Regions from separate parts of the Massilimicrobiota sp. mt181 genome, predicted to be linked through region 2. Evidence: a T-box and tRNA genes for the amino acid it is inferred to sense, from the RefSeq annotation. Region 2 holds a T-box; the other holds one or more tRNA genes.
What was found. A T-box is a leader RNA that pairs with one kind of tRNA and senses whether it is charged. The one in region 2 lies ahead of lysS (lysine--tRNA ligase), so its partner is inferred to be a tRNA-Lys.

Region 1 (10,822 bases), on a different contig from region 2:
TGATTTAACACAAAATGATAGAGTCAGAGTCTCAGAAGATGAAGCTGAGCGAGGACAAATTTTGGATCGTAATGGAAAGATGCTGGCAGGACAAGGAAATGCTTATTCTGTTGGGTTGGTAAGAGGAAAATTGAATGGTGAAAATGATTATGATCAGTTAGCTGATTTATTAGATTTAACGAAAGAAAGTATTCAAAAAACAATGAGTGCATCATGGATTCAAGATGATTCTTTTGTCCCATTAACAACAATTCCATCAACAGATACACAATTAGAAAATCAATTGTTACAGATTCCTGGAGTTAAGCTTAATACAGTTGAAGTCCGTACATATCCATATGGTGAAGTGACATCACATCTCACTGGATATATGCAACAAGTGACTGCTGAAGACTTAGAAAAACATCAAGGTGAAGGATATAGTGAAACTTCAATGATTGGAAGAAGTGGTATTGAAGCAGCTTATGAAAAACAATTAAAAGGAACAAATGGAGCGACTATTTCTATTGTTGATGAAAATGGAAGTGTCAAAACAGAAGTGGCCTCTCAAGAAAAACAAGATGGGCAAGATATTACTTTGACAATTGATGTTGATTTACAAAGAGATTTATATAATGCTTTTGAAGAAGATCAAAGTGCTTCTGTTGCTATGAATCCAACAAATGGAGAAGTTTTGGCATTGGTCAGCACACCATCTTTTGATAGTAATGATTTTATTTATGGTTTCTCAACAGAAGAATGGGATGATTTAAACAATGATGAAGATCAGCCATTAACGAATCGTTTTAGAGCAACATGGGTTCCTGGTTCAACAATGAAATCTATAACAGCTGCCATTGGATTAGAAACCAATTCATTAGATCCATCTCAAGATTTTGGAGCAGAGATGAAATGGCAAAAAGATTCCAGCTGGGGAGATTATTATGTCACAACATTACATGCACCTAACCCTAATAATTTAAGAAATGCATTAATTTATTCAGATAATGTTTATTTTGCGAAAGCAGCATTAGAAATAGGAAAAGATAATCTTGTCAAAGGATATCAGTCATTAAAGATAGGTGAAGATATTCCTTTTGAATTAGCACTTACAAAATCACAATATACAAGTGATTCATTTGATGATGAAATTCAGATTGCAGATAGTGGATATGGACAGGGTGAGATTTTAATGAATCCAGTTCAGATGGCTTCTATTTATAGTTCATTTATGAATGAAGGAAAAATGATGACACCACATGTTGTTCAATCAACAGAATCATCAGTTTGGTCAGAACCTTTTTCTAAAGAAACAGCAGATGAAATTAAAGCAGATTTAATTCAAGTTGTTGAAGATAGTAATGGAACTGCTCATGCATTAAATAACAGCCAATATCAGTTAGCTGCTAAAACAGGTACTGGAGAAATTAAAGCATCTCAAGATGACACGACAGGAACAGAACTTGGCTGGTTGGCTGTTGCATCTACGGATTCATCAAAGCCAATTGTCATAACAACAATGGTGGAAGATGTGAAAAATCGTGGTGGTAGTGGTTATGTAGTCAATCGTGTTCAACAACCATTAATGTCATATTTACAAAAATAACGGAGTCTAATCACTCCGTTTTTTCATATTTTTTTAAAAAATAGAAAATAACTTTACTATCAAAATGAATATGTTATACTGATAGTGAGAAGAAATATTATTTTTAATATTAAAATTATTTTTATATCAAATGATATACAAAAGGATGGTGAAAAGATATGAAAAGGGCAAGAATGATTGCATTGAGTGCTTTATTCGTTTTTGTGTTGAGCTCATGTTAGTCAAATCAAAGTCAGGTTGATGTGAAATATGTGGCAGAAAAGCTTATCAGCTATTCTCAAGAAACGATTCAAAAAACAACGCAGAATCCTCGTGATATCGGATCTCAAGAAAGAATTTATCAGAATATGGAAACGGAATTTCAAGATATCATGGAAGAAGATATGATTAAAGATGTGCAAATCAAGATTATACCATTTATGATCGACGAGTTATCATCATACTCTTTACCTGTTCAAGTTCAATCTATTTCTATTGAAAATGGAGATAGTCAAACTTTGACAGTAAAATTCATTGATCAGAATCACAACCAGGGTGACGTTGTTTTAAGAATGCAAGAAAATAAGGTAAAGATTTCTTATGTGGGGGTTTATAAACAATGAATCAAAAATTAGATCAATGGTTAATCAAAATTCAATGGTTTATTATTTTAATAACAGGAATATTTTTATTGTGGAATAATCGTCATCAGGATACCGTTGTTGTCTTATTATGGGGATTTTCTATTGTGTGCAATGCTTTTTGGGCGAGAGGAACAAAAATAGCCAATATAGAATATACTTATTTACGTGTGTTTCGTCGCTATCCAAAGCTTTGGTTGGTGGTAAGAATGATGTTGATTATCATCATAGAAATATTTGTCATTGGATATGTCATATAAAATACTTCTTTGAAATGACAAGCTTATACAGATGATAGAAAAGAATCTTTGTGTCATGTATAAAAAGGAAGATTGAAAAATGAAGAAGACAATAAGTCATATATCAGTCATGAATAAGCTTAATTATTTTTTAGTGAATTTTATTTATAATATCATCAGCATTCTGATTATTTATTATCTGTATAATCACCAATTTTTTGGTGAAGTCAATGCTCGTTTTTTAGATGTGTTTCATAATGGTGAATTTGTGTATTTTACTTTGTGATATGTTTGGTTGCTTATCTCATTGTTGTTTATTTAAGATTTAGAGATTTTCATATTCAAGATAGATCAATTTTTCAGATCTTCCCATTCATGTTATTCCTTTTATTCTTTACTGTTGTTGTGATGAGTTATGGTTATTATATTTATTCTCTCAATCACTCTTCACTGTTTTTAGCTTGGTTATGTATAATTTCTAATTTGTTGATCTTTTATTGCTTGTATGTTTTGGTTCTGCATCGATTTGTGGATAAAATTTTTCATTATTAAAAAATAATAATAAAAAGTAGACCGGCGTGTCTACTTTTTATATAGCGATTTCCTTTAATTTTTGAATTAACATATCCGGCAAAGTTTCAATATTTTCAATAAATAAACTATTCGGATATGTTCTAGTAATTAGGGGAGCAGTCTGAATACCAATGCCAATCACATCGATATTTTTATCTTTTTTATAGAGATGTGTTAATTCATGAATGTGTTCAACACCATGAGTATCTCCATCAGAGAGGACAAAGACAAATCCTTTTCTTTGCCTTTTGTATGCTGCGAGTTTCTTTAAAACATATTCTAAAGCAATATCTTCATGTGTTCCACCAGATGTATGCATAGAAAATATACGATCTAACATATATCTTTTTTGACAGTCCTGAAAAGATATGATTTCTGTAAGCTGAACTTTTGTCTGACCTAGCGCTTTATGTGAAGAAATGCAAAAAGGAATCTTTAAAGTCTGTAAAACTCTTGCGAGTTCAAAACATCCTTTCATTGTATTGATGATTTTTTCACCACTCATAGATTCACTTGTATCAACAAGAATATAGACACAGAGGTCTTTTTTTTGTCCTTGTTTATGTTCTTTGAAAACACGGCCATCCAATGTTGCACGATACAGATTTTGTTGGTCTAATTGTCTACCATATTCCAGTTTGTGTTTTGTACGACTTTTAGAAGCGTACATTCTTTCTCGCTTGAATAATCTTGCTAATTTATTACTTCTAGCTATACTTTCGTTTTTGCTTCTTAAAGCTATAGCTCCATATTGAGTAGGCGTTGTTCTTTCTAAAGGAGATAAAACAATTGAGGATTCAATAGGTGATTGATAAGTTTGTGATTGAAAATGTTTTTCTTGCTGTTTTCTTTGTTTCTCCTCACGCCTATGAATATCTTGTAAGATTTGATGATTTTGAACTTTTTCTTCTTGATCCTCTAATGATTCAATACGTTGAAATTCTTCATCGGATAGATTCATTTTATATTTTGTTGGGGTTTCTTGAGGTTGAGAATCTTCTGATGTACTATTTTGGAATTGAATTGCAATTTCACTGGCCATTTGAGAAAAAAGGCTGTTGGATATTCCCGATATTTTAGAACCATTTTGAATTGTATCAATGATTTCTTTAACGGTTTCATCCATAATAGGTGAACATAACTGCAAAATGCTTTTTGCGATTTCTAATCGTTCTTTGGTATGATGTGTCTGTAATCGGCCTTTGATAGCTAGTTTTCTTATTTCTGTAAAATGAGCGTGCAAATAACGTGGGATATAGACAATACTGTTGTGAAGTTTAAAACGATAGCCATAAGTACAAATAACCATGATTTCCTTGATGATCTTATCCATGAGAAATGAAGTATCATTTTGTTGATGGTCTTCTTGCATAAAAGATGATGTTATCGCCTGCCTGGCATACATTAAAGCATTCCATGTTTCTGGATATTCAATACCTATTGCATTTTCAACTGCACCTTCTTCAATAGCTTTTAAAACCAAAGGAAGATTGGTTTGATAAACATAGCGAATAAGCATATCTTTCAGTTCACGATATTTGATTTCTTTGTTTAAATAAGCTTTGGCAGCCTGATTGGCTTGTTCCAAAGAGTTTGAAGCTTCCTGATAAACTTGTGAGAAAAGATGAAAATCAGTATACAATAAAGAAGCTAATTCATGGAATTCAAGACCTTCCATAAACATGAGATAACCTTCAGGATGGAAATGAGAAAGATAGCGATAAGGGGCCTTTTCTCCTAAGACAATCAATCCACCATTCTTTTGTATTTGTGAATAGTGTTGTTGAGAATCGTCTATTTGTAAATGAATAGGCATTCTGGCATAGAGAACACTGTTTTTCTTAATTTTTCTTTTTCCTTCATCTGTTAACATGGGCTAGTCCTTGCTTTCCTCTTCAACAAATTCATGAACGATTAATGACATAACAGAAGAAGCGGCTCCATTGGTCGCGAGAATTTGACGGGCATCTTCTAGATTTAAGATTTCATCATCTTCTTCAGCTAATTCAGAAATAATAGTAACTAAACTGGCACGAATGATATCACCATCTAAATCAACAGTTTTGTGAGCCCAGTTTAATAAAGTTCTTAAATCAATACGTTGTGTTGTTTCATTACCTTCATTGATAATCACATTATGGAAAGCATCAAGTAATGAAGCCATTTTTGTGGCTATTTGAAGATCAATCTCTGTTTCTTTCACAATAATCTGAGCCATTTTCTCAATAGGGAGTTGACTGATTTTTATTTTGTTTTGAATACGAGATTTATGAGAAAGGTTCATTTCATTCGTTCCAGCATAACCAATATTCATACTTTCAGCAAAGCGAAATAATGGATGAGCATGAATGATTTCACCATTGTCTAATATTTTTTGTTTTGTGCCATCTAAGACATCATTGAGTGAAGAAATAATATCACTATCTACCATATTGATTTCATCAAAAATAAACATTCCACCATATTTCATCATTAAACTTAAAGGACCATATTCAAAAACAGTCTCTCCATTTCTTAATACATATTTTCCAAATAATGAAGATTCATCAATTGAACGACTACCAACCATTTTTAAGCTTGGAAGTCCTAATGCTCCAGCAACACATAATAACTTTGTTGTTTTTCCAGTTCCCGATGGCCCATAATATAAACAAGACCATGTTTTTCCTCTTTGAAAAGATTTAATCAAATCAAAATCATTTTGATCTAAAAAATTTCTATTTTGCATATAGAGTCTTTCATTATCCTTAATTGATTCTTGAAGGAACAAAGGAAGTTTTTGTTTTTCCTGTTCACTATAAAGAGGTTGAATATCAAGGATTGTCAGTGTAGATGAAGATAAAGATTGATATATTTTTTCTTGTGATTGCAAATCAATGAGTAAATGTTGAGAATCATCTTGGAATAAAAAAGTTTGTGTTAATGATTGTGTGTTGAATGACATATGTTTGTGCATCATTAGTTCTTCAACTGAATCATAATGTAAAGCTAAAAAGCTGTCTGGCTGATTCATCATATCTTGTGTAAGTGCAATACTTTTTTTGGCGATAAATGTCACAGACTTATATTCATTAGCATCCCATTCATCAGCGTGTATATGTGATTGCATATTAATTTGAAGCCAATTTTTATAGATATCAGCAAATTCTTCTATTTGATATTGATTATAAAGATAATTGATTGCAGTTAAAAGTAATCTATATAGACTATCGCTACTTTCGTTAATGACTGCCATGATAAAACGATGATCATAAAAAGAATATTCTAAATAAACTTCTTTTTTATGACAATGCTCTAATGTAAAAAGCAGGGAGTGTTCGTGAATAAAAACATAAACATTATCATTGTCTATGTCGCTATGAACAATTCCTTTTATAGCTTTTGTAAGTTGTGAATCAGCTGGGTATGTTGTTCCAGGGATGATTTCATCATGATCATTGTCACCATATAAAATAGTGTGGGCCATATAGCCAGGTGAAATAGAATAGGGTTGAAATTGTTTAAGTTCATTAAGTATCATATGCATGCTCCTTTTTTTGACATTATATCATGGATTGGAATGAGTACAAATAATATGCTTATATAAATAAAAAAAACGATCTGACGATCGTTAATTTTTAAATGGTGACCTGTACGGGATTCGAACCCGTGAATGCATGCGTGAAAGGCATGTGAGTTAACCGTTTCTCCAACAGGCCATAAAAATGGCGCTTGAAGTAGGACTCGAACCTACGACCGATCGGTTAACAGCCGATTGCTCTACCAACTGAGCTATTCAAGCGTATATATTGGAGCGGGTGATGGGAATCGAACCCACGTAGTCAGCTTGGAAGGCTGAAGTTCTACCATTGAACTACACCCGCAGAAAAATGGTGCCCAGGGCCGGAGTCGAACCGGCACGGATTTTAAGGTCCGCAGGATTTTAAGTCCTGTGCGTCTACCAATTTCGCCACCTGGGCATATGCGTTTTTCATGGTGACCCGCAGGCGACTCGAACGCCTGACCCTCTGATTAAAAGTCAGATGCTCTACCTACTGAGCTAGCGGGTCAAAGAAATGGTGGGGAGGGGCGGATTCGAACCACCGAACCGAAAGGAACTGAGTTACAGTCAGCCGCGTTTAGCCACTTCGCTACCTCCCCGTATATATGGTGCCGGCTAAAGGACTTGAACCCTCAACCTACTGATTACAAGTCAGTTGCTCTACCAATTGAGCTAAGCCGGCATAAATGGTGGAGGTTAACGGGCTCGAACCGCTGACCCTCTGCTTGTAAGGCAGATGCTCTCCCAACTGAGCTAAACCTCCAAATGGCTGGGATACCTGGATTCGAACCAGGGAAATGACAGAGTCAAAGTCTGTTGCCTTACCGCTTGGCTATATCCCAACAATCATGCTTATATAATATAACAATTTTTTAAATTATAGTCAATATTTTTTGAGAAAAAACTTATTTTTTTCATTTTTTTATTGAAAGAAAGAAGATGAACCATTTTGGGGTTCATCTATAGACTTAATAATTTTTCAACACTTACTAATTTTACACATAAAACAAAGAGTTCAGTTGCTTGCTTTAATTCATCCAATGGTGGAAAAGATGGCGCAATTCTTATCGTTGAATCATCAGGATCTTTTCCATAAGGGAAAGTTGCACCTGCATCAGTTAAAATGACCCCGGCTTCTTTACATTTTTGTACAATTTGTGAGGCACAGTTTTCTAATGATTCAAAAGTAATGAAATATCCACCAAGAGGGTGAGACCATTTTCCAATTTGAAGAGGTGCTAATTCCTCTTCAAAGATATCAAGAACCATTTCAAATTTAGGTCTTAATAGTTCAGCCTGTTTTTGCATATGTTGTTTTAAACTGTCCATGTTTGGAAAATATTCTGCATGTCTTAACTGATTTAATTTATCATGACCAATGGATTGAATTGTCAGATGTTTTAAAGTGTCTTTCTTGTTGTCGAGAGATGTTGCCATGGCTGCAACCCCAGCTCCAGGGAATGTCACTTTTGATGTTGAACAGAATTCAAACACAAGATCTGGATTACCAGCCTCTTCACAAGCTTCTAAGATATTCATAACATGATCATGTTTATCATAAAGATGATGAATGATATAAGCGTTATCCCAGAAAATTCTAAAATCTTTAGCAGCTGGTTTGAGATGAGCAAATCTTTGAACAACTTCATCAGAATAAGTGATACCTGATGGATTGGCATATTGAGGAACGCACCAGATTCCTTTCACACTATCATCGTGGTTCACATATTTTTCAACAAGGTCCATATCTGGGCCATTGTCATCCATAGAGATAGGAATCATTTCAATTCCAAAATGTTCAGTAATTGCAAAATGACGATCATAGCCAGGAACCGGACATAAAAATTTAACTTTATCTAAACGACACCAAGGTGTATTTCCTAAATAGCCATGTGTATAACCACGACTAATCTGATCAAACATTATTGTTAAACTGGAATTTCCATAAACAATAATATGCTCTGGTGTTGTTTCTAACATTTGAGAAAAAAGTCTTTTCGCTTCATCAATACCATCTAAAATACCATAATTCAGATAATCTTTCTTTGTAGAAAAATCATAATGACTGTTGATTGTATCAAGTAATGGCATCGAAAGCTGTACTTGTGAAAAGTCTGGCTTTCCTCTAGCCATATTCAATTGTAAATGTAAATCTTTTATGTTTTGATATTGGTTGGATAACTGTTGATGTAAATCTTTTAATTCATCAACACTCATTTCTTTCAATGGCTTCATTTTTCTCTCCCTTATCTTTCTATGTATCTTGAGGTCATTGTACCCTCTCATTGATAAAAATGCAATCTTTATCATGTAAAAGTCATGAGATTATTCATTGATGGGGAGTCTATTTAAAATCACAACAAAAGTTGTTTTGTCTTTATGGCTTGTCGCAAAGATTTCCCCATTATGAATTTGAACAATATTTTTAGCAATGGCCAATCCTAAACCAGTTCCACCAGTAGAAGATGAACGTGAAGCATCACTGCGATAAAACTTATCAAAGATATATGGTAAATCCGCTGCATCAATAGGATTTCCATAATTCATAATTTTAATAGTGACCGTTTCATCATCATTTAAGACTTCAATTTTAATTTTTTGACCATCTTCACCATATTTGACAGCATTTGATAACAGGTTATCAAAAACTCTGGCAATCAGTTGACCATCTCCTTTTATATACAAGTTATTCTGACTTGTTGTGACAACGGGTGTTAAATGATGTTCCTGAAAAGTAGGATAAAACTCATCCACAATCTGTAGGACTAATTCAGTAATATTGATGGTTGTCATATGTATTTTGACATTAGCCTGATCTAGGCTGGTAAATTCAAAAAGATCATCCATCATACTTTGAAGTCTTTTTGATTTTTCATAAGCTACACTAGAATATTTTTGGATGTCTTCTTTAGATAACTGTTGATTGTTCTTGATTAGTTCCAAGTATCCTACAATAGTTGTCAGAGGAGTTCTTAAGTCATGAGCGACATTTGTAATCAAATCATTTTTTTGTTTTTCAGCATTTCTTTCAGCATCATAAGCCATTCGCTCATTTTCTTTTAATATCTGACTTTCCTTCTCTTTATCATCCAATGTTTTAGCAAGCGCATTGATATTAGCAGCCAGAAGACCAAGCTCATCATCATATTTTATAGGAGCTTCAACATCATAATCGCCTGCTGTAACACGTTGAATCGTTCCATTTAAAACATCAATATACTTTAAAGTAATATTCATTAAGTCAAAAAAAGTGACTAAAAAAATCATTAAAGAGATTAAAAAAGCAATGACATATAACCATTCATATGGTAGATTCAGAAAATTGGTATGTTCAAATATAATAATTAAAGCAGAATTACATAAAAAAGCTATAAAATAAGCAACAACAACATTAATTAATAAACGCCATCGAAAGCTACTGATAAATAATCTTTGTATCTTTTGAATCATAATTCAAATTTATAACCAACCCCCCAAACTGTTTTAATATGTTGAGGATTTCTTGGTTGCCTTTCGATTTTTTCTCTTAATTTTCTGATATGAACCATAATCGTATTATTAGAATTACTTGACTTCACATGCCATATTTTTTCAAAGATATCTTCAATCGAAAAAACAGTTCCTGGCTGACTGGCAAGTAAGACTAAAATTTCGTATTCAATTCTTGTCAAGGCAAGAGGTCGTCCATCCAATGTGACTAACTTCTTTTGAGTATCAATGATTAAATCTGTTGCTTCAATAATATGTGAAGAACTATTGATAGGTTTGTTTAATACATGAAAACGACGTAATTGAGACTTTACTCTTGCCACCAGTTCCATCGCATTAAATGGTTTGCTGACATAATCATCAGCTCCACTTAATAAACCATCTATTTTATCATTGTCAGCTGTTTTTGCTGAAACAATAATAACAGGAACGTTATATTTTTCTCTGATCATTTTTAATGCCTGCATCCCATCAATTTCTGGCATCATGATATCCAAAATGACCAAGTCAATCTGATACTTAGGTATATCTTCTAATAATGTTAATGCATTATATCTTTTTTCAACAACATAACCTTCTTGTGTTAAATAAATTTCTATTAAATCAGTAATTTCTTTTTCATCATCAACCACAAGAATATGAGGGTTTTCCATATTTATCGCCTCCCTATGATTATTATATAGAAAATCATAAAAACAACAATCATTTTATGAAAATAATTTTTGATAAGAGAAGTCAAAAAGATTATTAAGAATGAATAAGAAAAAATAATTGC
Region 2 (10,822 bases):
TTGGCATAATAACTGATTGCAAGAGCCGGGAACAATGACAGATACTCCTGCTCACATATTCTGCATCCTTTATTGAGAACAGTACGCTCGTTTATCTTCATACTCCAAGAATGACCGTATCTGCATTTCCACCACGCTCTCTTTGCCGAATTTCTTGAAACTTCTGTGGGCTTCAACTTATTTAATTCATAATCCCATTCTTCTAAAACCTGCTTATCTGTCGTTGCAAGGTCATTGTATCCGGCAAGCACTTCTCGCTCTGCACAGACAGGGCAAACCGTTCCTTTCACACGGGCATTGATAACTGATTTCCACTCGTTTCCACATTTTCTGCAATGCCACCATACATTTTTCCTCGACTTTGCATTGACTTCATCCGGTTGCAGAGGATAGTTTTTCTCTGACCATTCTTTGGCTATCTGTGGGTGTGTACTTTTTAGGTCATTCTTGCCTTTTATAAATGTATAGCCACTGCAACAGGGACATTTACTGCCGCCTGAGCGTGTAGAGATAAGAGTATTCCATTCATAACCGCAGGTTCTGCACTTCCACCAAGCCTTGCTGTTTGCAAACGCCATAACTTCTGTTGGGCTATTTTCGTTTCTATCAGACCATTCGTCTGCAACTTCCGGGAACAGGGTTGCAAGGTCATTAAATCCGACAAGCACTTTATTATGAGAGCAATACGGACAGCCTGTTTTGTTGATGGTTCTGCTTTTTACAGTGGCTATCCATTTGTGTCCCAATTTACATTTCCATATCACTTTCTTGTGTGAACCAATAGATACCTCTGTCGGTTTAATTTTATTTTTCTCAGACCATTCAGAAGCCAATTCCGGCTTCAATGTACTTAAATCATTAATGCCAGTGACTACTCTTGCACCTGAACATATCGGGCATTTCTCGCCGTTGGAACGAGCCTTTACGCTTGTTTCCCACTCGTGACCGCAAGCACCTTTCCACCATACTTTCTTATTCGAGCCGAAAGTTATGCTGTCCGGTGTCAGCGGTAAATTCCTATCCGACCACTCGGCAACTAATTCGGGATGTACTGCCGATAAACTGTTACTCATATCAAAACCTCCACTTCCTCTGTGATTAGAGTATATGAGGTTTTGGCTTTTACTTGTAGTTTGCGAATATCTGTATAAATAGAAAAAGCCCTTTGAGAAAAGATTTCTCCTCTCTCAAAGGGCTTGAATGCATTAGTTTATAGGTTTCTTTGAAAAATCACCATATCCACCAACCTGACGCCACATTCAAATATTGGGTGGTCATAATAATCTGTAAAAAAGTTCGGTATGATATAAGAACGAACAAAACCGCACTTTTCATAGAATGGAACTGTCAAAGGACTATCGCCGGTTCCGACCTGTAAAACGGAATAATTGTCGGCATACTCTTTAACAATAAAATCTATCAAGGCTTTGGCATAGCCTTTACCTTGATATTCTGGAACGGTCGCAATATTCTTTATTTCAAGAATACCGTTGCCCTCATCCGTAACAACACATTCAGCTTTCACACCGTTATCATTAAGCACATACATAGTGCCTCTTTCAAGATAGCGGTCTATCATATTTTCCTGTTCATCTGCCAATAGCAGTAATGAAAGGAATTGTTTTTTATTTTCTTTGATTTCCCGAATCTTCATAATTAACCACTCTGTTAAATTTCATTTTAGACTTTTATCATACTTTTGAAAATGGGCAATCCCGATTGGGACTGCCCATATATTTTGAAAATTATGCGATTTTTAAGGCTCTGCACCGTTTCAAGCACCATTTGGTGTAAATTTGGTGTATTTGTGTATTTTCAGAGCTTTTTCACAAATGAAGTACATCTCGTTTTGTAGGGTAAAACGGTACTTCTTAGTAGAGCTTTGCACCTGCCGGAATATGGTCATCTACCATAAGCAGATGGAGCTTTTCTTCGCCTTCTTCTTCGTGTACTGCACTCAGGAGCATACCGCAAGAGTCAATGCCCATCATTGCTCTCGGAGGAAGATTTGTGATTGCAATAAGTGTCTTACCGACAAGTTCTTCCGGCTCATAATATGCGTGAATACCGCTTAAAATGGTTCTATCTGTGCCTGTTCCGTCATCAAGAGTAAACTGCAACAGCTTCTTTGATTTCGGTACTGCTACGCACTCTTTAACCTTAACGGCTCTGAAATCAGACTTTGAGAATGTATCAAAATCAACATCTTCTTCAAACAAAGGCTCAATCTTTACCTTAGAGAAATCAATCTTTTCAGGCTCTGAATTTGGTGTAGAAACTTCTTTATCCTTTACACCATTTTCGGATTTTACACCACCGAGGGTCTTCATTTGTGGGAATAAGATAACTTCCTGGATAGATTCTTGTCCAGTTAATAACATAACAAGTCTATCAATACCCATACCCATTCCACCTGTTGGAGGTAATCCGTATTCCAAAGCTTCTACATAATCTAAATCCATTTCGTTAGCTTCATCATTTCCAAGTTCTTTTTCTTTTAACTGATTTGCAAATCTTTCATATTGATCATCAGGATCATTTAATTCATTGAATGCATTTGCATATTCATTACCACAGATAAATAATTCAAATCTCTGTGTGAAACGAGGATCTTGAGGATTCTTTCTTGCTAGTGGAGAAATTTCTACAGGATGTCCATAAACAAATGTAGGATCAACAATTGTTTCTTCTACATATTTTTCAAAGAATTCGTTAATGATATGACCATATTCAAAATGTGGCTGTAATTCAATACCATGTTCTTCAGCTAATTTTTTGGCATCTTCAAAAGTCATATCTCCCGCAAAATCAATACCAGTTTTTTCTTTAATAGCATCAGTCATGGAAATACGTTTAAATCCAGGTGCTAAAGAGATTTGATGACCTTTATATTCGATATCATATGTACCACAAACATCTTTAGCAACATGAGAAATGATACCTTCAGTTAAGTCCATCATTCCTTCTAAATCGCTGAATGCTTTATAAACTTCAATTGTTGTAAATTCTGGATTATGTGTTCTATCCATACCTTCATTTCTAAATAAACGTCCAATTTCATAAACAGCATCCATACCACCAACAATCAATCTCTTTAAAGATAATTCAGTCGCAATTCTTAAATAATAATTAATATCTAAAGTATTATGATGTGTAATAAATGGACGAGCAGAAGCACCACCTAAGATAGGATTTAAGACAGGTGTTTCTACTTCAGTATATCCTAAACCATCAAGATAATGTTGAATAGAACGAATAATCTTTGGTCTTGTAAAAGCAATCTTTCTTGCTTCTTCATTCATAATTAAATCAACATATCTTCTTCTATATCTTTCTTCAACGTCACTTAAACCATGATATTTTTCAGGTAAAGGACGTAATGCTTTTGTTAAGTGAATATACTCAGAAGCTTTGACAGATAATTCACCAGTATTTGTCACAAAAACAGTTCCAACAATACCGACAATATCTCCAATATCACTTTTTGTTAAAACTTCATAACTGTCTTCACCAATAACATCTTTTCTGACATAAATTTGGATTTGCCCTTCTTTATCTTGAATATGCATGAAACATACTTTACCTTTACGACGTTTTGTCATAATTCTTCCAGCAACTTTGACTTCAATCGCAGCTTCTTCTAATTCTTCATGTGTTTTTCCTGCATATTTTTCTTTGATTTCTGTTGAAAAAGCAGTGACATCAAATCTTTGTCCAAATGGATCAATACCTTTTTCTCTTAAAAAATTTAACTTTTCACGTCTTACTAATTCTTGTTCACTAAAATGTCTTTCTTCCATAATATCTCCTTTCCAATAAAAAAACTCCCATCCGCAAGGGACGAGAGATTATCGTGTTACCACCCTCATTCATTTATGCATCACTGCATAAACCTTTTCAACTCCTATCAGAGTCTAGCCTGTAACGCGGCACACGTTATTTTATCACATACGATCCAAAATACGGCTCCTAGTCTTTATTCATTGTTACTATGATTATCCATTTCCACCATCAGGACTCTCTTGTTATCAATCATAACAATTACTCTTCTATTCATCGCCTTTTTTCTATACGCCTGTATTATATAAATAAACTTTCTTGTTGTCAAGTCCGACATTTTTCATTTTATTCTACATATGATAGACACGAAGAATTTGATTTATACATCAAAAGGAAAGTTGTATAGAAAAATAAGGAATGATAAAATAATAGCAAGGAGTGAGCTTTATGCATTATCAGACATATTATCAATCACCTTTAGGGAAGCTTTTATTGGTAAGTAATGAAGATACCCTCATTGGATTATGGATTGAAGGACAGAAATACTTTTTAGGAAATATCAAAGAAAATATCCTTAAGAAGGATGATCTTCCTATATTGATACAAACAAAAAAATGGTTAGATGATTACTTTCATCAAAAACAACCTTCAATCAATAATTTAAAATTAGCACCCAAAGGCACACATTTCCAGCAGGTGGTATGGAAAATATTGTGTGAGATTCCTTATGGTCAAACAATGACTTATGGGGAAATTGCTAAAAAGGTGGCAAAAGCATTAAATAAAAAAACAATGTCAGCTCAGGCAGTAGGTGGAGCTGTTGGGCATAATCCCATATCTATTATTATTCCATGTCATCGTGTTGTAGGAAAAGATGGAAGCTTAACAGGATATGCGGGTGGTATTGATAATAAAATCAAGCTATTAAAATTAGAAAATGTTGATATGACACGTTTATATGAACCTCGCCAGAGATAAAGAATATATAAGTATGTATATTCTTTTTTTGTGGGAATATATAAAAAGAGGACTATTTCCGGGGAAATATGTCGATATACGATAGAAATATATAAATGTTCATTTTCAATTCAAATAAAAAGGATTTAATAGTATATATTCTATATAAAGGGGATAAGAGAATGCTACAAATTAAAAATATATATAAACAATATAGAACAGGAGATTTGGTTCAAAAAGCATTGGATGGCGTGAGTCTTAATCTCAGAGATAATGAATTTGTTGCGATATTAGGACCAAGTGGAAGTGGAAAGACAACACTTCTTAATATTATTGGTGGATTAGATCGTTATGATAAGGGAGATTTAATCATTAATGGGATTTCTACGAAAAAATATAAAGATAGAGATTGGGATTCCTATCGTAATCATACCATAGGTTTTGTCTTTCAAAGCTATAATCTGATTCCTCATCAGACTGTCCTGGCTAATGTTGAATTGGCTTTGACGATATCTGGTATTTCTAAAGCAGAACGTAAGAAGAGAGCAAAACAGGCTTTGGAACAGGTAGGATTAGGTAATCAAGGGCATAAGAAACCAAATCAGATGTCTGGTGGACAAATGCAGCGTGTCGCTATTGCGAGAGCTTTGGTTAATGATCCAGATATTTTACTGGCAGATGAACCCACTGGTGCATTAGATAGTGATACCAGTGTTCAGGTTATGGAACTGTTAAAAGAAGTTGCAAAAGATCGTCTTGTTGTGATGGTTACACATAATCCAGAACTAGCTGAAGCTTATGCTACACGTATTGTGGAATTAAGAGATGGAACAATCCGTAGTGATTCTGATCCATATGAAGTCAGTGAAAATGAACTGGAGAAACCAAGACATGAAAACATGGGGAAATCTTCAATGTCTTTTTTAACGGCTTTATCTTTGAGTTTTAATAATTTACGTACGAAAAAAGCTCGTACGATTTTAACTTCTTTTGCAGGATCAATTGGTATTATTGGGATTGCGTTGATATTATCGCTTTCTAATGGTGTCAATCAATATATTCAATCGATTGAAGAGGAAACATTATCTGAATATCCACTGCAAATACAAAGCACAGGTTTTGATATGACATCTATGATGGTAGATGTTCAGGATAGTCAAAGTGAGAATAAGAAAGATGGACAGATACAAGTTGTTCAAATGATTACCAATATGTTTTCAAAGATTGGCTCTAATGATTTGGCTTCTTTAAAGGAATATTTAGATAGCCATGATAGCCATATTCAGGATTATACAAATGCAGTAGAATATACGTACAATGTCTCTCCACAAATCTATAGTACAGATACCGAAAACGTTAGACAGGTTCATCCTGATAAATCATTCCAGTCATTAGGTTTAGGTTCTTCAAGTAGTGGTAATAGTATGATGTCAACAATTATGAGCACTGATGTCTTTTATGAAATGCCTAGTGATGAAAGTTTATATACAGATCAATATGATGTGAAAGCAGGACGTTGGCCTAAGGCTTATAATGAGTGTGTTCTGGTTTTAACACAAAATGGGAAAATTAATGATTTGATGTCTTATACTTTGGGATTAAGAGATTTTTCTGAGCTTGATGAGATGGTAGATAAATTCTCTAAAGAAGAAGAGGTTGAAACTCCAGAGAATAATACGACTTATTCATATGATGATGTTCTAGGAAAAGAATTTAAGCTTGTTAATGCTACTGATTATTATGAATATGATGAAGAATATAATCTTTATCGAGATAAGACAGATAATGAAGCCTATATGAAAAAGCTAGTTGAAGATGGTGAAACTATAAAAATTGTGGGGATTGTTCAACCAACAGAAGGAACAACAGCGACAATGCTTCAAACAGGTATTGGTTATCCGCATTCTTTAACAACGCATGTTATTGAACAGGCACAAAATAGTGAAATTGTAAAAAAACAATTAGAAAATAAGACTATTGATGTTTTTACTGGTAATGCCTTTAATGAAGCAAATAATAAGAATTTTGATATGAATTCATTATTTACAATTGATGCTAATAAATTAAAGAGTGCTTTTTCTGTGGATGAAAGCCAATTAACAAAAGGAATGGGAAATCTGGATTTAAGCCAGATTCAATTAGATATGTCTGATATGCCATCTATTGATATGGATGCTATTTTATCACAATTGAAAGTTGAGTTTACTAGAGAACAGATTGAAGCTTTAAGTCAAAGTATAACGACAGACTTTCAAAATTATATGGTTGAAAATCAGCTAATGGATCCAACCCAGATGCAAACATATTTTATGAGCTACATTGAAACATCTCGTGCTCAAAGCTTGATTCAACAAAATGTTATTCAATTACTTCAAGATAGTGGTTTAACAGAGCAGTTTGAAACATTATTAACCAATCAAATTCAAACTATGATGAGTCAATATACAGCTCAAATCACTCAATCTTTGGAAAAACAAATCAGTGCTCAAATGTCTAAACAAATGGGAACTTTAGCACAAAATATGCAATCAGCGATACGAATTGATCCAACTGCATTTGCTGAAGCAATACAAATGAATATGAGTGAAGAAGAATTATCTGAATTGATGGTATCACTCATGACAACAGAAACTTCAACTTATGAAAATAATTTAAAAACATTGGGTTATGCTGATTTTGATCAACCTAGTGGTATTAATATTTATCCAAAAGATTTTGAAACAAAACAAAATGTCATTGATATTTTGGATAATTATAATGAAAAAATGGAAAAAACAGATGAAGATAAAGTGATTTCATATACGGATTATGTTGGAACTTTAATGTCATCAGTAACAGATATTATTAATGTAATTAGTTATGTATTGATTGCCTTTGTTGCGATTTCTTTAGTTGTATCTTCTATTATGATTGGTGTTATTACGTATATCAGTGTCTTAGAACGTCAAAAAGAGATTGGAATTTTACGTGCAATAGGTGCATCAAAACGTAATATTTCACAAGTTTTCAATGCCGAAACATTTATTATAGGATTGCTTGCAGGGGTTTTAGGTATAGTGATTACATTGTTATTGCTGATACCAGGAAACATGATTATTCATTCGATTGCTGGTAACGTGGATGTTAGTGCTTCTTTACCAGTTGCCGGTGGAATTATCTTAGTTGTACTGAGCGTTGTTCTGACTTTGATTGGGGGTATCATTCCTTCCAGCAAAGCAGCTAAGAGTGACCCTGTTTCAGCGTTGCGTAGTGAATAGAGACAAACGACAAGTTTGTCTTTTTCTATTTCCATTCTTGAAAAAAGAAAGCAAAATTTTGAAAAAACCTATATAATAGATATCAAATATGTGAGGGGTGATCATATGCAATCAAGAATATTATTTTTTGACGTTGATGGTACATTATTGGATGCAACGAGAGGTATTTTTCAAATACCTCAGGGGGCTCTTGATCAATTGAAAAGGATTCAGTCTCAAGGACATAAAATTTTGATATCTAGTGGCAGGCCCAAAGCCATGATGAATCAGAATTTATTAAGTGTTGGTTTTGATGGATATATATTAGCTAATGGAGGATATGTGGAAATTGATGGGCAATCCATTTATGAAGATAGAATGGATTATCAGCTATGTGTCAAAACTGTTCAAATGCTGGAGGAATTACAATGTGACTATATGTTAGAAACAGCCGATGCGATTTATATTGATCCCAGTTATCATGAACTTTATGATTTCTTTTCCAAAGCAGGTATGAAAGAGATGTTCCAGTTGGATTTTGATAAAGATGAAGTCTTAAAAAGAACAATCAAGATAGAAGCTAATGTTTTAAATAAAGATAAGGCGAAGATAGAAAATTATATACAGGATAAATTTGGCAGTGTGATTCATCATGATGAACATGGTAGTGAAAATGCTTTTGAATTCTTTTCACCAACGATTTCTAAAGCTGTGGGTATTCAAAAAGTATTGAATTACTATCATGCAAGTCGTCAACAGACATATGCTTTTGGAGATGGCTTGAATGATTTGGAAATGATTGAATATTGTGAAGTGGGTGTTGCAATGGGAAATGCAGTTGAAACACTAAAACAAAAAGCAGATTTAATTTGTTGTTCTATAGAAAATCAAGGCTTAGAACGTATTTTAAAAATATTATTTCCAGAAGAGGTTTAAACATGGATCAGTTATTATTTAGTTTAAATGCAACAGTTCCTGTATTTTTGATGATGGTTTTAGGAATGGTTTTAAAAAAGTTGGGTTGGATCAGTGAAGCATTTGCCAGCCAATTAAATCGTTTTGTTTTTATGCTTCCTTTACCAGTTCTTTTGTTTCAAGATCTGGCAACAGTTGATTTTTTAAAGGTATGGAATTTTTCTTTTGTCGCTTTTTGTTTTGTTGTGACACTTATCAGTATTTTGATTGCGATAATGATGTCAAAACTTTTAAAAGATAAGAGTATTCAAGGTGAATTTATTCAGGCAACTTATCGTAGTAGTGCTGCACTCCTTGGTGTGGCATTGATTCAGAATATATATGGCAGTTCAACAATGGGACCTTTAATGATTATTGGCAGTGTGCCTTTATATAATATATTTGCAGTCATCATACTGTCTTTCTATCAGCCTCAATCGAAAGGAATGAATCGTGAATTATTAAAACAGACATGTTTAGGAATACTCAAGAATCCGATTATTATTGGAATTGCCGTAGGGATTTTATGGTCTTTATGCTCTTTACCAATGCCAGCTATTCTTTCTAAGAGTGTATCCTATGTTGCTAATATGGCGACACCATTAGGTCTGATAGCTATGGGAGCATCATTTCATTTAGATAAAGCCATCAGTCAAATCAAACCGGCCTGTGCAGCTTCTTTCTTTAAGCTCTTTGGATTTTGTCTCCTGTTTTTACCATTTGCGATTATGTTAGGTTTCCGTCAGGAACAGTTAATTGCTATATTGGTTATGTTAGGTTCTGCGTCAACAGTAACATGTTATGTTATGGCAAAGAATATGGGGCATGTTGGTGTTTTAAGCAGTAATGTTGTCATGTTAACAACGTTACTGAGTGGTTTTTCTTTAACGTTTTGGATATGGGTTTTAAGAATTTTATCTTTTATTTAAAATAGGAATTGTAGTAGAATAAAAAGAGGTGATGTGTCAATGGAATATTTAGATGTTGTTGATGAAAATGGAAATCCAACGGGACAAATTGTTGAAAGAGAATATGCTCATCGTCATGGTATTCGTCATCGTACAAGCCATGTCTGGTTATTAAGAAAAAAACAGGATGTAGAAATTCTTTTACAGAAACGAAGCCTTAATAAAGATTCTTATCCAGGATGTTATGATATTTCAAGTGCTGGACATATCCCAGCAGGAAGTGACTTTGAAACGTCGGCATTACGTGAATTAAAAGAAGAATTAGGGGTTACAGCTACAAAAAGTGAACTGCATTATATTGGCACAAGTTACAGCAATAGTCACAATGTATTTCATGAAAAACCATTTCATAATGTCCAAGTTTCACATGTTTATGTCTTGTGGTATGATGGTGATTTTGTCTTACAAAAAGAAGAAGTGGATGAAGTGAGATGGATGCCACTTACCAAATGCCAACAACTTGTTTTACATAAACAAATTCCTCATTGCATTAAAATAGAAGAATTACAAATGATAGATCATTATTTAAAAGGAGATACACAATGAAAGCATTAGCCAGTGATTTTGATGGAACATTATATTTTGAAGATGGCATTAAAGATAGTGATCAACAAGCCATTATTGATTTTCAAAAAGATCATTTATTTGGATTATGTACAGGTAGACCATTGATTGGTGTACAACATTATCTCAAAGATTGTATTCAACCAGATTTTTATATTGTCAGCAGTGGAGCCTGTATTTTAGATAAAGAATGTCATGTGTTATATGAACAGACAATATCCAAAGATATTATGAAAGCTATTTATCAGCAATATCATAATAAAGCTGAAGTTTCTATTCAGGCAGATTTTCGTATTTATACATTAGTGAAAGATTCAAAAATTCCTATTGCACAAACCTATGTAGAATCTGTTGATTGTATAG

Region 1: it has a tRNA-Lys gene. The T-box ahead of lysS (lysine--tRNA ligase) is inferred to sense a tRNA for this amino acid. The anticodon was not compared.

What each region holds. Positions count from the first base shown of each region.
Region 1 is NZ_JBVAYN010000029.1:6,605-17,426, reverse strand. Features, by position in the region: gene ACZYT4_RS12425 (penicillin-binding transpeptidase domain-containing protein) at 1-1,585, shown strand, start outside; gene ACZYT4_RS12420 (hypothetical protein) at 1,837-2,187, shown strand; gene ACZYT4_RS12415 (hypothetical protein) at 2,184-2,465, shown strand; gene ACZYT4_RS12410 (hypothetical protein) at 2,545-2,730, shown strand; gene ACZYT4_RS12405 (vWA domain-containing protein) at 3,034-4,890, opposite strand; gene ACZYT4_RS12400 (AAA family ATPase) at 4,894-6,537, opposite strand; tRNA gene ACZYT4_RS12395 (tRNA-Glu) at 6,640-6,715, opposite strand; tRNA gene ACZYT4_RS12390 (tRNA-Asn) at 6,723-6,798, opposite strand; tRNA gene ACZYT4_RS12385 (tRNA-Gly) at 6,807-6,880, opposite strand; tRNA gene ACZYT4_RS12380 (tRNA-Leu) at 6,888-6,976, opposite strand; tRNA gene ACZYT4_RS12375 (tRNA-Lys) at 6,991-7,066, opposite strand; tRNA gene ACZYT4_RS12370 (tRNA-Tyr) at 7,074-7,157, opposite strand; tRNA gene ACZYT4_RS12365 (tRNA-Thr) at 7,165-7,240, opposite strand; tRNA gene ACZYT4_RS12360 (tRNA-Val) at 7,246-7,321, opposite strand; tRNA gene ACZYT4_RS12355 (tRNA-Gln) at 7,325-7,400, opposite strand; gene ACZYT4_RS12350 (aspartate aminotransferase type Ic) at 7,519-8,793, opposite strand; gene ACZYT4_RS12345 (sensor histidine kinase) at 8,884-10,008, opposite strand; gene ACZYT4_RS12340 (response regulator transcription factor) at 10,005-10,700, opposite strand.
Region 2 is NZ_JBVAYN010000001.1:102,743-113,564, forward strand. Features, by position in the region: gene ACZYT4_RS00500 (zinc-ribbon domain-containing protein) at 1-1,073, opposite strand, end outside; gene ACZYT4_RS00505 (GNAT family N-acetyltransferase) at 1,211-1,654, opposite strand; gene lysS (lysine--tRNA ligase) at 1,872-3,800, opposite strand; T-box leader at 3,834-4,066, opposite strand; gene ACZYT4_RS00515 (methylated-DNA--[protein]-cysteine S-methyltransferase) at 4,228-4,758, shown strand; gene ACZYT4_RS00520 (ABC transporter ATP-binding protein/permease) at 4,920-7,994, shown strand; gene ACZYT4_RS00525 (HAD family hydrolase) at 8,100-8,909, shown strand; gene ACZYT4_RS00530 (AEC family transporter) at 8,912-9,856, shown strand; gene ACZYT4_RS00535 (NUDIX hydrolase) at 9,896-10,441, shown strand; gene ACZYT4_RS00540 (HAD-IIB family hydrolase) at 10,438-10,822, shown strand, end outside.